2 linked regions of the Sinobacterium norvegicum genome follow. The main gene of each other region encodes a partner of the protein of the gene in region 2 in a complex. Links are inferred from orthologs where the notes say so. Each region holds a gene or a part of one and is shown on either strand. Other genes may lie near its edges.

Region 1 (6,314 bases), on a different replicon or contig from region 2:
CGTCTTACGGTCGATACGTACTTCGATTTCAGAATCTTCGTCGTAACGTTTTTTTGTTGCCGCCGCCAGTGCAATTTCCAGTGCTTCAAAGATCACATCCTGAGACACGCCTTTCTCGTTAGAAACTGCCTCTGCAACCAAAAGAATTTCTTTACTCATTCTCCCGCCTCATCTTTAGCGATTTATTCATCGCGCTATTTGCGTCATATCTATCAGTAGATATGATTTTCAATTCAATTATTCCAATGCCAAAGCAACGGAACACTGCCCAAATTACTCGTTTTCGAAAACCGGTATTACACGCGCCTTATCGATACTATCCATAGGCAGCAAATACTCGTCCTCATCAACTACGATAATGACCTCATCACCCTCAACACCATTCAAAATACCGGTGAAACGACGGCGCCCTTCAAATGGAAAGCGTAGTTTGATCGACGCTTTATGCGCCTTATATGCCTCAAAATGTTCAAGCTTGGTCAGCAGTCTATCCATGCCAGGCGAAGAGACTTCCAAGGTGTAGTCACCGGCAATAGGGTCCTCGACATCAAGCACACTGGCAACCTGTCGACTAACCTCTGAACAATCGTCAATACCAACACCTTTCTCGGCATCAATATACAGCCGCAAGGTTACGTGCTTACCTTGATTCAAATACTCAAGCGCCCACAACTCAAAGCCTAGGGCTTCTACCGCCGGGGCAACCATTGCTTCGATTACACTTTGTTTTGATGACATTAAAATACCTTCGTAGCAGACAGGAAACTGCTTTTACCATAAAAAAATGGGCCCTGTGGCCCACCTTCTTTTAGCGACGTAATATCACGTCTTTATCGCATACTGATTACAAATCAATCAGTTGAGGAGATTAAAATCAAACTTCAATTTTAAAACCCTACAAAAGAAAAAGCCCCTCATGTGAGGGGCCTCTTCAAAATACTGTTCTTTACGGCCTCACGTCCGTAAAAATGGTAGCGGGGGCAGGATTTGAACCTACGACCTTCGGGTTATGAGCCCGACGAGCTACCAAGCTGCTCCACCCCGCACCAACGCCCTTATTCAGGGTGCGTGAATTATAGGGATATCGACCACTCTGGTCAAGCAAATAAAAAGCTTATTTAACAGCTGCCTCATTGATAATTCCAATGGCAAAACAGCGGCTTTTTTGGCAAAAAAAAAGCCCAGCTATCCAGAGCTGGGCTTTTCAGTATTTGGTGCCGAAGGCGGGACTTGAACCCGCACGAGCTTGCGCTCACCAACCCCTCAAGCTGGCGTGTCTACCAATTCCACCACTTCGGCTAAAACTTTATTTCAATAGAAGCTATTCTACAGGAATTTCTTCTGAAGAAGAATCGTTTAATGCTGGAATAGCAGCATTATCTGCATTATTTTCAACTGGCTGTTCGATCGCTGGCATATCCAAACTATCGACGACGACGATACCCGCCTTCTGCTTGGCAATGATTGCCAAACCGAAACTGGTAACAAAGAATAATGTCGCCAGAATGGCCGTGCCGCGAGTCAGTGCATTACCGCTACCGCCACTACCGAATACAGTCTGCGAGGCACCCGAACCGAAAGAAGCGCCGGCATCGGCACCCTTGCCCTGCTGCAGCAGAATAAGTGCGATAATCGCGATTGCGAATAAAACATGTAATACAACTATTAACTGTTCCATAATTTTAGCTTGTCGCCTTACAAATTGTTGCAAATTCAACGGCATTCAATGCCGCACCACCCACTAGGGCTCCGTCGATATCGCGCTGAGAAAACAATTCCTCAGCATTCGACGCCTTAACACTGCCACCGTAAAGTATCTGAACCTTGGCGGCAACCTGGGCATTTGTTTTTTCAACAAATGCTCGAATAAACTGGTGTACTTCCTGTGCCTGCTCCGGACTCGCTGTCTTACCCGTACCTATTGCCCAAACCGGCTCGTAAGCAATAACCGCTGAATCAAAGACATTGGCATCACTCATGCCAGCAACCGCATTTAGTTGCGACTCGATAACACTGAGCGCATCGCCCGCTTCACGCTGAGCCAAATCCTCACCAACACAAAGCACCGGTGTTAGATCAGCGGCCTTGACCGCCAAAAACTTACTGCCGACATCTTGATCTGTTTCACCGAATAAGGCGCGCCTCTCCGAATGACCTACAAGCACATAGCGACTACCGACATCAGCCAGCATTTCAACAGATACCTCGCCGGTGTAGGCGCCTGAAGACTCTGCCGAGCAGTTTTGCGCACCTAATTCAATCGCCGAATCAGCAAGTAACTTCGCCACAGTAGTGAGATAAATAAATGGCGGACAAACAGCAACTGTAGCTTGAACACTATCAGCCGCTTCAGCAACTAGACCACTAACCAGCTCTCTGATTGACTCATCAGAACCGTTCATCTTCCAGTTGCCTATTACTAACCCTTGTCGCATCAATCTCATTACCTTCTTTAGCGGGCGCCAATATTACCGACATTGTCTTAAGCTGACAAGCTTCGACAACGAATTTATAAGGCTATCACGTCGACAGCGCCGCTTTTACCACCTGAGACAAACTCTCAGCCAATCTTTGTACCTGCTCACCATCCTCGCCCTCAACCATGACGCGTATCACCGGCTCAGTACCAGAAGGCCGCAACAACACTCGCCCCTTATCGGCAAGCTCCTGTTCAGCCTCGGCAACCGCATCGGCAACGTGTTGATTCGTCTTCAGTGCCGCCTTATCCACACCCTTGACGTTAATCATCGTCTGTGGAAATTTAGCCATGGCATTTTTAAGCTCATAGAGAGACCGCGAACTGCCGACAACGGCTGCCATTACTTGCAGAGCAGCCACAATACCGTCACCCGTGGTGCTAACATCACCACAGATAATATGACCCGAGGACTCACCGCCGAGCTGCCATCCTGTTTTGTTCATTTCGGCCATGACGTATCGATCGCCAACATTGGCCCGCACAAAATCAATACCCCGCTCCTTTAACGCTAACTCAAAGCCAAGATTAGACATTAACGTACCGACAACACCGGGGCATTGCTGCTGTGCAGCGGCAATAATAAAGAGTATTTCATCGCCATCGACCACCTCACCCAGCTGGTCGACAAAACAAACACGGTCGCCATCACCATCGAAGGCGATACCAAGGTCTGCCTCGTGTTCAAGTACGGCTTCTTGTAACGCGCCGGGGCTGGTAGAGCCTACTTTTTCATTGATATTCAGGCCGTCAGGTTTGACACCTATAGAGACTATTTCAGCACCGAGCTCATCAAACACCGCCGGCGCCACGTGGTAAGTTGCACCGTGTGCACAGTCGAGCACGATTTTGTAGTTTTTAAACTGCGTACCCATGGGTACTGTCGATTTACAATATTCAATATAGCGGCCGGCGGCGTCGGTGACCCGGCTCACCTTTCCCAATTGATCAGAGGGACTGGTCGTCATCGGCTGATCGAGCATCGCCTCAATTGCCAGCTCAATATCATCGGACAGTTTACTGCCCTGGGACGAGAAAAATTTAATGCCATTATCGTAATACGGGTTATGCGAGGCGCTGATGACAATACCCGCCTGAGCGTGGAAGGTTCTGGTCAAATAGGCAATCGCCGGGGTTGGCATGGGACCAAGCAGCAACACATCGACACCGGCAGCCACCAATCCAGCCTCAAGAGCCGACTCAAACATATAACCCGAGATACGCGTATCTTTACCAATCAACACCTTCGGACGGCTGCCATCACTGGCACTGGCCAGCACCTTGCCGGCGGCCCAACCCAAACGCAGAACAAAGTCAGCCGTAATGGGTGCCTGACCCACCAGCCCCCGAATTCCATCTGTACCAAAGTATTTACGAGACATAGAGCTTCCTTATCGCGCTGCCGCGACTGCATTAACTACTTTTAAAACATCCATCGTTTCATCGACATCATGCACTCTGACAATAGCCGCCCCTTGAAGCGCCGCCAAGACAGCAAAGGCAAGACTACCAGAGAGGCGTTGCTCGACATCCTTACCTGTTACGGCGCCGATCATCGACTTGCGTGACACGCCAATTAGTAACGGGTACGACAAACCGCCGATCTTATCCAACTGACTGAATAATTTGATGTTATGCTCTACAGTTTTACCAAATCCGAAGCCTGGGTCAAGTAACAGCTTATCGCTTCCAATACCCGCCCGGTGACATTCCGCCACCCGCTGCAGCAAGAATTCTTCCACCTCTTGCTGTACGTCTCGATAGCTTGGCGCCTGCTGCATGGTCACAGGCTGCCCCTGCATATGCATCAAACAAACCGGTAAACCGGAGGCCGCCGCCGCGGCCATGGCACCCTCGCGCTGCAGCGCACGGACATCATTGATTAGGCCGGCTCCGGCTGCAGCCGCCTCAGTCATCACCGCCGCACTACTGGTATCGACAGAGACAATAACATCCAAGCGCTGCTTGATCGCCTCGACCACCGGCACAACTCGGTCAAGCTCTTGATCCAATGATACTGCCTCGGCACCAGGGCGGGTCGACTCACCTCCGACATCGATAATATCGACACCGGCGGCAAGCATTGCCTCGGCGCATGAAAGCGCTTGATCGAAACCGTGGTTGCGGCCACCGTCGGAGAAAGAATCTGGCGTGACATTGAGCACACCCATTAGTCGAGTGGCCGTTAGTGAGAGCGTTTTATCACCACAGAGAAGTTCTTCGCCGCAATAAAAAGCGGGCATTGACTGCCCGCTTGATAGATAGTTTTTCAAATTTCTAACTACTTAGATGTACTGAATCAGTGTTCACCAGCTGGGCCGCCGACAGAAGAGTCGTCGCCGTGGCTACGACGCTCTTCCTTCTGCACAGGCTCATCACCGGCAGAGGAATCACTACCCGTCGGCGGTGTCTTGCTGTCGTCATCCCAGCCATCGGGTTTGCCCACGTCACGACCAGCCATGATGTCGTCAATTTGACCGGCATCGATGGTTTCATAGGTCATCAGAGCCTTGGCCATATCGTCCAGCTCTTTGCGATGAGAGTGCAGAATATCCGTCGAGATCTTATAGCAATCGTCGATAATTGTGCGAACTTCTTCATCGATAACCTTGGCCGTGGCGCCAGAGGCACTGGTGTTAACACCGCCCTGGTAGCCCTGATCATCACTTTCATACATCAGCGGACCAAGCTTGTCTGACAAACCCCAACGGGTGACCATATTTCGAGCCATACTGGTTGCGCGTTCGATATCGTTAGAAGCACCCGTGGTGACGCCATCCTTACCATTAATAATTTCCTCAGCGATACGGCCACCGTAGAGGCTGCAAATTTGACTGAGAATATATTGACGGCTATAGCTGTAACGATCTTCTGTCGGCAGATACATGGTCACACCGAGGGCGCGGCCACGGGGAATAATACTAACCTTATACACTGGATCATGCTCAGGCACGATACGACCTACAATGGCGTGACCCGCCTCGTGGTAAGCGGTATTGAGTTTCTCATCTTCACTCATGACCATGCTCTTACGTTCAGCACCCATCATGATTTTATCTTTGGCTAATTCGAACTGCTCCATACCCACCAAGCGCAGATCGGCACGGGCGGTAAATAACGACGCCTCGTTAACCAGGTTGGCTAAATCGGCACCAGAGAAACCGGGGGTGCCGCGGGCAATATAGCTTGCCTCAACATCATCGGCCAATGGCACCTTCTTCATATGCACTTTTAAAATCTGCTCGCGGCCACGAATGTCAGGCAGGCCAACAGTAACCTGACGATCGAATCGACCAGGGCGCAATAGAGCAGCATCCAGTACATCGGGACGGTTAGTAGCGGCAACAACAATAACGCCGTCATTTTCTTCGAAGCCATCCATCTCGACCAGCAATTGGTTCAGAGTCTGCTCACGCTCATCGTGACCACCACCCATGCCGCCACCACGGTGACGACCGACGGCATCGATCTCATCGATGAAGATAATACAGGGTGACTGCTTCTTGGCCTGCTCAAACATGTCGCGGACACGAGAGGCGCCAACACCGACAAACATTTCTACAAAGTCAGAACCGGAAATCGAGAAGAAAGGCACCTTGGCCTCGCCCGCAATAGCCTTGGCCAGCAGGGTTTTACCGGTACCAGGAGAGCCCGCCAGCAGTACACCGCGAGGAATACGACCGCCGAGACGCTGGAAGCGGCTGGGGTCACGAAGGAATTCGACCAGCTCTTGCACTTCTTCCTTGGCCTCATCGACACCGGCGACATCGGCAAAGGTGGTTTTTATTTGATCTTCGCCCAACAGGCGCGCCTTACTCTTACCGAAGGACATTGGCCC
Region 2 (6,261 bases):
CAGCAGTATTGCTGAGCGCCAATGACGCCCCTATTGGCACACGTATTTTTGGGCCAGTTACTCGTGAACTGCGCTCAGAAAAGTTCATGAAAATTGTTTCTTTGGCTCCGGAAGTACTTTAAGTACTTCTCGGCTAAAAAGATCGAGGTCTGAAAATGCGTAAAATTAAGCGTGACGACGACGTAATCGTTATCGCCGGCAAAGACAAAGGCAAACGCGGTAAAGTCGTTTCTTTAAAGAAAGACGGTCGTTTGGTTGTTTCTGGTATTAACATTATCAAGAAGCACCAAAAGCCTAACCCTCAAGCGGGTGTAGCCGGTGGGATTATCGAAAAGGAAGCTGCAATTGAAGCTTCTAATGTTGCGATTTTTAACCCAAACACTAATAAAGCTGACCGTGTAGGTTTTAAAGTAGAGGGCGATGCAAAAACACGCATCTACAAATCTACTGGCGAAGCTATTGATGCTTAAGGGTTTATAATGGCTAATTTGCAAGAAATTTATAAAAGCGAACTCGTCGCTAAGCTGAAAGAAGAGCTTAGCCTTGAGAACGTTATGGAAGTCCCACGCATCACCAAGATCACCCTGAATATGGGTGTTGGTGAGGCGCTAGGCGACAAGAAGGTTCTCGAACACGCCGTAGGCGATCTAGAGAAAATCGTTGGTCAAAAAGTCGTGGTCACTAAGGCTCGCAAGTCAATTGCTGGTTTTAAGGTTCGTGAAGATTGGCCGATTGGTTGTAAGGTAACTCTTCGCGGTGAGCGTATGTATGAGTTCCTTGACCGTCTGATCGCTATTGCGATTCCGCGTATTCGTGATTTCCGTGGTTTAAACCCGAAATCATTCGATGGACGTGGTAACTATGCGATGGGTGTGACTGAACAGATCATTTTCCCTGAAATTGATTACGACAAGATAGACGCTCTACGTGGTTTGGATATTGCTATCACAACCACCGCTCGCACTGACGACGAAGGTCGTGCATTGCTACGTGCGTTTAACTTCCCGTTTAAAACCTAAGGGCTGGTATAATGGCAAAGAAATCTATGATTGCTCGCGAAGCAAAGCGTGAGCGCACCGTAGCTAAGTTCGCTGCAAAGCGTGCTGAGCTGAAGGCGATTATCGTCAATCCTACTTCTACTGAAGAGCAGATTTGGGAAGCACAGATTGCCCTGCAGAAGCAACCTCGTAACGCTAGCACTAGTCGCCAGCGTCGTCGTTGTCAGTTGACTGGTCGTCCACACGGCGTATATCGCAAGTTTGGACTGTGCCGTAACAAGTTGCGTGAAGCAGCCATGCGTGGTGATATCCCAGGTCTTGTTAAGGCCAGCTGGTAAGCTAAATTTAGGAGCTAGCTATGAGTATGCAAGATCCGTTAGCGGACATGCTAACCCGTGTTCGTAACGCCCAAATGGCGGCTAAGCCGTCAGTTGGTATGCCGTCTTCAAAATTGAAGATTGCCGTCGCCAACGTACTTAAGGAAGAAGGTTATATTTCTGACTTAAACGTTGCCGAAGTTGAAGGTAAAGCCATTCTTAATATTGATCTTAAATATTTTGAAGGCAAGCCTGTTATTGAAGAGATTGATCGTGTAAGTCGCCCAAGTCTTCGCCAGTATACTGGTAAAGATGGTCTGCCGAAGGTTCGTGGTGGCTTAGGTGTGGCGATTGTTACTACCTCAAAGGGTGTAATGACCGATCGTGCAGCCCGCGCCGCAGGCGTTGGCGGCGAAGTGCTTTGCACAGTCTTCTAACAGTAATACGTTTAGAGTAAGAATTATGTCACGAGTAGCAAAAAGTCCTGTACAACTCCCTAGTGGTGTTGAGGTTACTCTTAAAGGCCAGAACCTATCCGTTAAGGGTAGTAAAGGTACTTTAGAGCTGGTCGTTCACGATTCCGTTACCGTTAACCAAAATGATAGCGTTCTAACATTCGAAGCAAAGGGTGGCGATAAGTCATCCAGCGCTTTGGCTGGTACAATGCGTTCTTTGGTCAACAATATGGTAACAGGTGTAAGCCAAGGCTTCGAAAAGAAGCTGGTTCTTAATGGCGTTGGTTATCGTGCGAAAGCAACGGGTAACGTCCTGAACCTAACTCTTGGTTTTTCTCACCCAGTGAATTATGAGTTGCCAGAAGGTGTTAAGGCAGCTACGCCATCACAAACTGAAATTGTGGTGAGCGGTGCTGATAAGCAAAAGGTTGGTCAAGCGGCTGCTGAAATCCGTGCTTACCGTCCACCAGAGCCTTATAAGGGCAAGGGTGTTCGTTATGCCGATGAGCATGTACGTCGTAAAGAAGCCAAAAAGAAGTAAGGTAAAATCATGAGCGTGAAGAAAGATTCTAGACAGCGTCGTGCACGTCGTGCACGCGCAAAGATGCGTGAGTTGGGTGCTGTTCGCCTAGCCGTGCATCGCACTCCTCGCCACATCTATGCCCAGGTGATTTCACCTGAAGGCGATAAGGTGTTGGCCCAGGCGTCTACCCTGGATAGCGCACTGCGTGAAAGCAAGACTGGTAACAAAGAAGCGGCTGCTGCAGTCGGTAAACTTGTTGCTGAGCGTGCTAAAGAAGCAGGTATATCTAAAGTGGCGTTCGATCGTAGTGGTTTCCAGTACCACGGTCGAGTTCAGGCATTAGCCGACGCTGCACGTGAAGCTGGATTGGAGTTCTAAGGTAAAGATATGGCTTTTAATAAAGAGACAGACAAAAATACCGAAGGGCTACAGGAAAAGCTGGTTCAAGTTAATCGTGTAGCTAAAGTTGTTAAGGGCGGCCGTATTTTCGGTTTTACCGCTCTTACTGTTGTCGGTGACGGCGCAGGTAAAGTAGGTTTTGGTCGTGGTAAGGCGCGTGAAGTGCCTGTAGCTATCCAGAAAGCTATGGAAGCTGCTCGTCGTAACATGATCGAAGTTGAACTTAATGGCGATACCATCCAGTACGCTGTTAAAGCTCGTCATGGCGCTTCAAAAGTTTACATGCAGCCCGCTTCTGCTGGTACCGGTGTTATCGCTGGTGGCGCAATGCGTGCAGTATTGGAAATTGCTGGCGTTCACAACGTATTGGCTAAGTGCTACGGCTCTACCAATCCAGTAAACGTTGTTCGTGCAACTTACAACGGTTTGGCACAGATGCGCTCTCCAGAGCAAATCGCTGCTAAGCGCGGTAAGAGCATCGATGAGATCACAGGCTAAGGTGTGAACATGGCTAAGAAAACTATTAAGGTTACGCAGGTCCGATCTAAATTCGGTCGCCTGCCAGCCCACCGTGCATGTATTGACGGTCTAGGGCTGCGTCGCATTGGCCACACTGTTGAGCTTGAAGATACTCCTTCTGTTCGCGGTATGGTCAACAAGGTTAACTATCTTGTTAAGGTTGAGGGAGAGTAATCATGACTGAATTACGTCTAAACACTCTAAGCCCTGCAGCTGGCGCCAAACACTCCAAGAAGCGCGTTGGTCGTGGTATTGGTAGTGGTCTGGGTAAAACTTGTGGCCGCGGTCACAAAGGTTTGAAATCCCGTTCTGGCGGTAGTGTACGTCCAGGCTTCGAAGGCGGTCAGATGCCTTTACAGAAGCGTCTACCAAAGTTTGGTTTCACATCACGTATTTCTCGCGTAAGCGCTGAAGTTCGTCTTGCTGAGTTAAACACTGTAGAAGCTGAAGTTATCGATTTGGCAGCGTTGAAAGACGCTGATATCATAGGCGGCCAAATGACTCGTGCAAAAGTATTTTTGTCGGGTGAAATTACCAAGGCTGTTACTTTGAAAGGTATTGCTTGCACCAAAGGTGCACGTGCTGCGATCGAAGCAGCCGGCGGCAAAGTCGAGGACTAAATGGCTAAAAAAGGACCACTTGCGGTAAGTGGTCAATCCGGCACAGGCGAGCTTTGGGCTCGCCTGCGTTTTCTATTCTTAGCAATAGTTGTATATCGGGTTGGCACACATATACCTGTTCCAGGTATTAATCCAGAACAATTAGCAGCGTTATTCAACCAGAATCAAGGCACGATTCTTGGGCTATTTAATATGTTTTCGGGCGGCGCCCTTGAACGTATGAGTATTCTTGCGTTAGGAATAATGCCTTATATATCAGCCTCTATAATTATGCAGCTGATGTCGGCGGTATCGCCAACATTGGAAGCGTTAAAAAAAGAGGGTGAAGCTGGGAGACGCAAGATAAGTCAGTACACCCGATACGGGACTGTCTTATTGGCTACAGTTCAAGCCGCTGGTATGTCAGCTGGCTTGGGTGGTCAAGGTCTGGCTCTTTTGCCTGAGAATGCAACCAATATCGACATGATGTTGTTCCACTTTGTGGCCATCGTTTCGTTGGTAACGGGTGCAGTATTTATGATGTGGCTAGGTGAACAGGTCACTGAACGAGGTATAGGCAACGGTATATCGATGCTTATATTTGCTGGTATTGTGGCGGGTCTACCCGGTGCAATTGGTCAGTCTCTCGAACAGGCGCGTCAGGGTGAGCTAAATCTTCTGGTTTTATTGGTCGTAGTAGCACTCGCAATAGCAGTGGTTTATTTCGTTGTTATGATCGAGCGCGGGCAGCGTCGTATCGCTATCAACTACGCCAAACGTCAGCAAGGTAACCGCACCTATGCCGCTCAGAGTTCATTTTTACCATTGAAAGTAAATATGGCTGGTGTCATTCCTGCAATATTTGCCAGCAGTATCTTGCTGTTCCCGGCCTCAGTGGCTCAGTGGATCGGCCAGTCAGCTGACAATATGGAATGGTTACAGGATGTCGCCTTGGCGATAGGACCTGGTCAGCCGCTTAATATTCTACTGTTTACTGTCTTTATCGTGTTTTTCTGCTTCTTCTATACAGCATTGGTTTTCAATCCTGATGAAGTTGCCGATAACCTAAAGCGTTCCGGTGCGTTTGTACCAGGTATACGTCCAGGTAAAAGCACTGCGCAATATATCGATAGTGTGCTGACCCGCCTAACAGTGTTTGGCGCAGGTTATATCGCACTAGTTTGTCTAATGCCGCAGTTCCTTGTCGTATTCGCAAATGTACCATTCTATCTTGGCGGTACATCATTGTTGATCGTAGTTGTTGTTATTATGGACTTTATGTCCCAGGTGCAGAGTCATCTGATGAGCAATCAATACGATGGGTTAATGAAAAAAGCCAATTTAAAAAACTACGGTAGGTAGTTTGACTGAGGTGGTGTATATTACGCCGCCTCATTTATCCGAGTTTGGAGTCGAAAAATGAAAGTTCGCGCATCTGTTAAGAAAATGTGTCGTGACTGTAAAGTTGTTCGCCGTAATGGCGCGGTTCGAGTGATTTGTAAATCAGAACCACGTCATAAGCAGCGTCAAGGTTAATCCTTAACCTCACGAAGCGACCATCCAATGTTGGATGGTTGATTTTTGTCTGCTCAACGTGTAGACTTTCGCGCCTTTCGTCTCTATGGCATTTGCTATAGGGATGAGGTTAAAAAGTTAGCATTTGAGCTAAATAAGACTGGAGTAAAAAATGGCCCGTATAGCTGGTGTGAACATACCAGATCACAAACACGCGGTGATCTCTTTGACCTACATCTTTGGTGTTGGTCGCACAACTGCGAAACAGCTTTGTGCAGCAACTCAGGTTGCAGAAGATAGTAAGATATCTGATCTTTCAGAAGCTCAGATGGACGCACTTCGTAATGAAGTAGCCAAATTAGCTGTTGAAGGTGATTTGCGTCGTGAAGTATCAATGAACATCAAGCGTTTGCTTGACCTAGGTTGTTATCGCGGTCTTCGTCACCGTCGTAGCCTTCCTCTTCGTGGACAGCGTACTAAAACCAACGCTCGCACACGTAAAGGTCCACGTAAACCAATTCGTAAGTAATCAATTTTTGTTGATTGTTTAGTGTAGCTGTACGTTTAAGTACAGTGTCGATATTAAGCAGGGTAGAAAAATGGCAAAGCCAGTTTCCAAAAGTACACGCAAAAAGGTCAAAAAGACCGTCGTTGATGGTGTCGCGCATATTCACGCTTCATTCAACAACACAATTGTGACTATTACCGATCGTCAGGGTAATGCACTGACTTGGGCTACCGCAGGTGGTTCAGGCTTCCGTGGTTCACGTAAATCAACTCCTTTCGCTGCACAGGTTGCTGCTGAACGAGCTGGCATCGCCGCTCAAGAATACGGGTTGAAGAACTTAGACGTTCAGGTTAAAGGTCCAGGACCTGGCCGTGAGTCTGCCGTTCGTGCGTTGAACAACTGTGGTTACAAAATCACAAACATTACCG

The links.
Region 1: the proteins of secY (region 2) and secG are in contact, whole or in part, in a crystal structure (PDB 5AWW), measured with the Thermus thermophilus proteins. The link is inferred for Sinobacterium norvegicum from one-to-one orthologs. Residues at the interface, in WP_096411648.1 of Thermus thermophilus: Leu14, Gln16, Arg17, Phe20, Ile34, Pro35, Pro37, Ile72, Arg108, Arg109, Asn112, Gln113, Arg116, Ile117, Ile120, Pro145, Gly146, Trp147, Phe152, Phe155, Val156, Val159, Thr160, Val162, Ala163, Gly164, Ala166, Leu167, Trp170, Glu173; in WP_223903268.1 of Thermus thermophilus: Tyr5, Ile9, Tyr12, Leu13, Ala16, Leu19, Val20, Val23, Leu24, Gln26, Glu27, Pro28, Gln30, Gly31, Ala32, Asp34, Leu35, Met36, Gly37, Gly38, Ser39, Ala40, Asp41, Leu42, Phe43, Ala45, Arg46, Val48, Tyr53, Thr56.

What each region holds. Positions count from the first base shown.
Region 1 is NZ_CAKLPX010000002.1:578,692-585,005, reverse strand. What follows is about bases 1-2,958. They hold secG (preprotein translocase subunit SecG), read right to left. Parts: upstream 1,679-2,958; coding sequence 1,322-1,678; downstream 1-1,321. Other genes in these bases: glmM (phosphoglucosamine mutase), read right to left, coding at 2,521-2,958; tpiA (triose-phosphate isomerase), read right to left, coding at 1,683-2,435; rimP (ribosome maturation factor RimP), read right to left, coding at 274-738; nusA (transcription termination factor NusA), read right to left, coding at 1-159. Outside these bases: more of glmM, read right to left, coding at 2,959-3,858; folP (dihydropteroate synthase), read right to left, coding at 3,868-4,719; ATP-dependent zinc metalloprotease FtsH, read right to left, coding at 4,776-6,314. UniProt on the Bacillus subtilis protein: Involved in protein export. Participates in an early event of protein translocation.
Region 2 is NZ_CAKLPX010000006.1:26,655-32,915, forward strand. What follows is about bases 3,097-6,001. They hold secY (preprotein translocase subunit SecY), read left to right. Parts: upstream 3,097-3,831; coding sequence 3,832-5,172; downstream 5,173-6,001. Other genes in these bases: rpsE (30S ribosomal protein S5), read left to right, coding at 3,097-3,190; rpmD (50S ribosomal protein L30), read left to right, coding at 3,200-3,385; rplO (50S ribosomal protein L15), read left to right, coding at 3,388-3,831; rpmJ (50S ribosomal protein L36), read left to right, coding at 5,230-5,346; rpsM (30S ribosomal protein S13), read left to right, coding at 5,498-5,854. In the rest of the region: rplN (50S ribosomal protein L14), read left to right, coding at 1-122; rplX (50S ribosomal protein L24), read left to right, coding at 156-470; rplE (50S ribosomal protein L5), read left to right, coding at 480-1,019; rpsN (30S ribosomal protein S14), read left to right, coding at 1,031-1,336; rpsH (30S ribosomal protein S8), read left to right, coding at 1,357-1,752; rplF (50S ribosomal protein L6), read left to right, coding at 1,778-2,311; rplR (50S ribosomal protein L18), read left to right, coding at 2,321-2,671; more of rpsE, read left to right, coding at 2,681-3,096; more of rpsK, read left to right, coding at 6,002-6,261. UniProt on the Bacillus subtilis protein: The central subunit of the protein translocation channel SecYEG. Consists of two halves formed by TMs 1-5 and 6-10.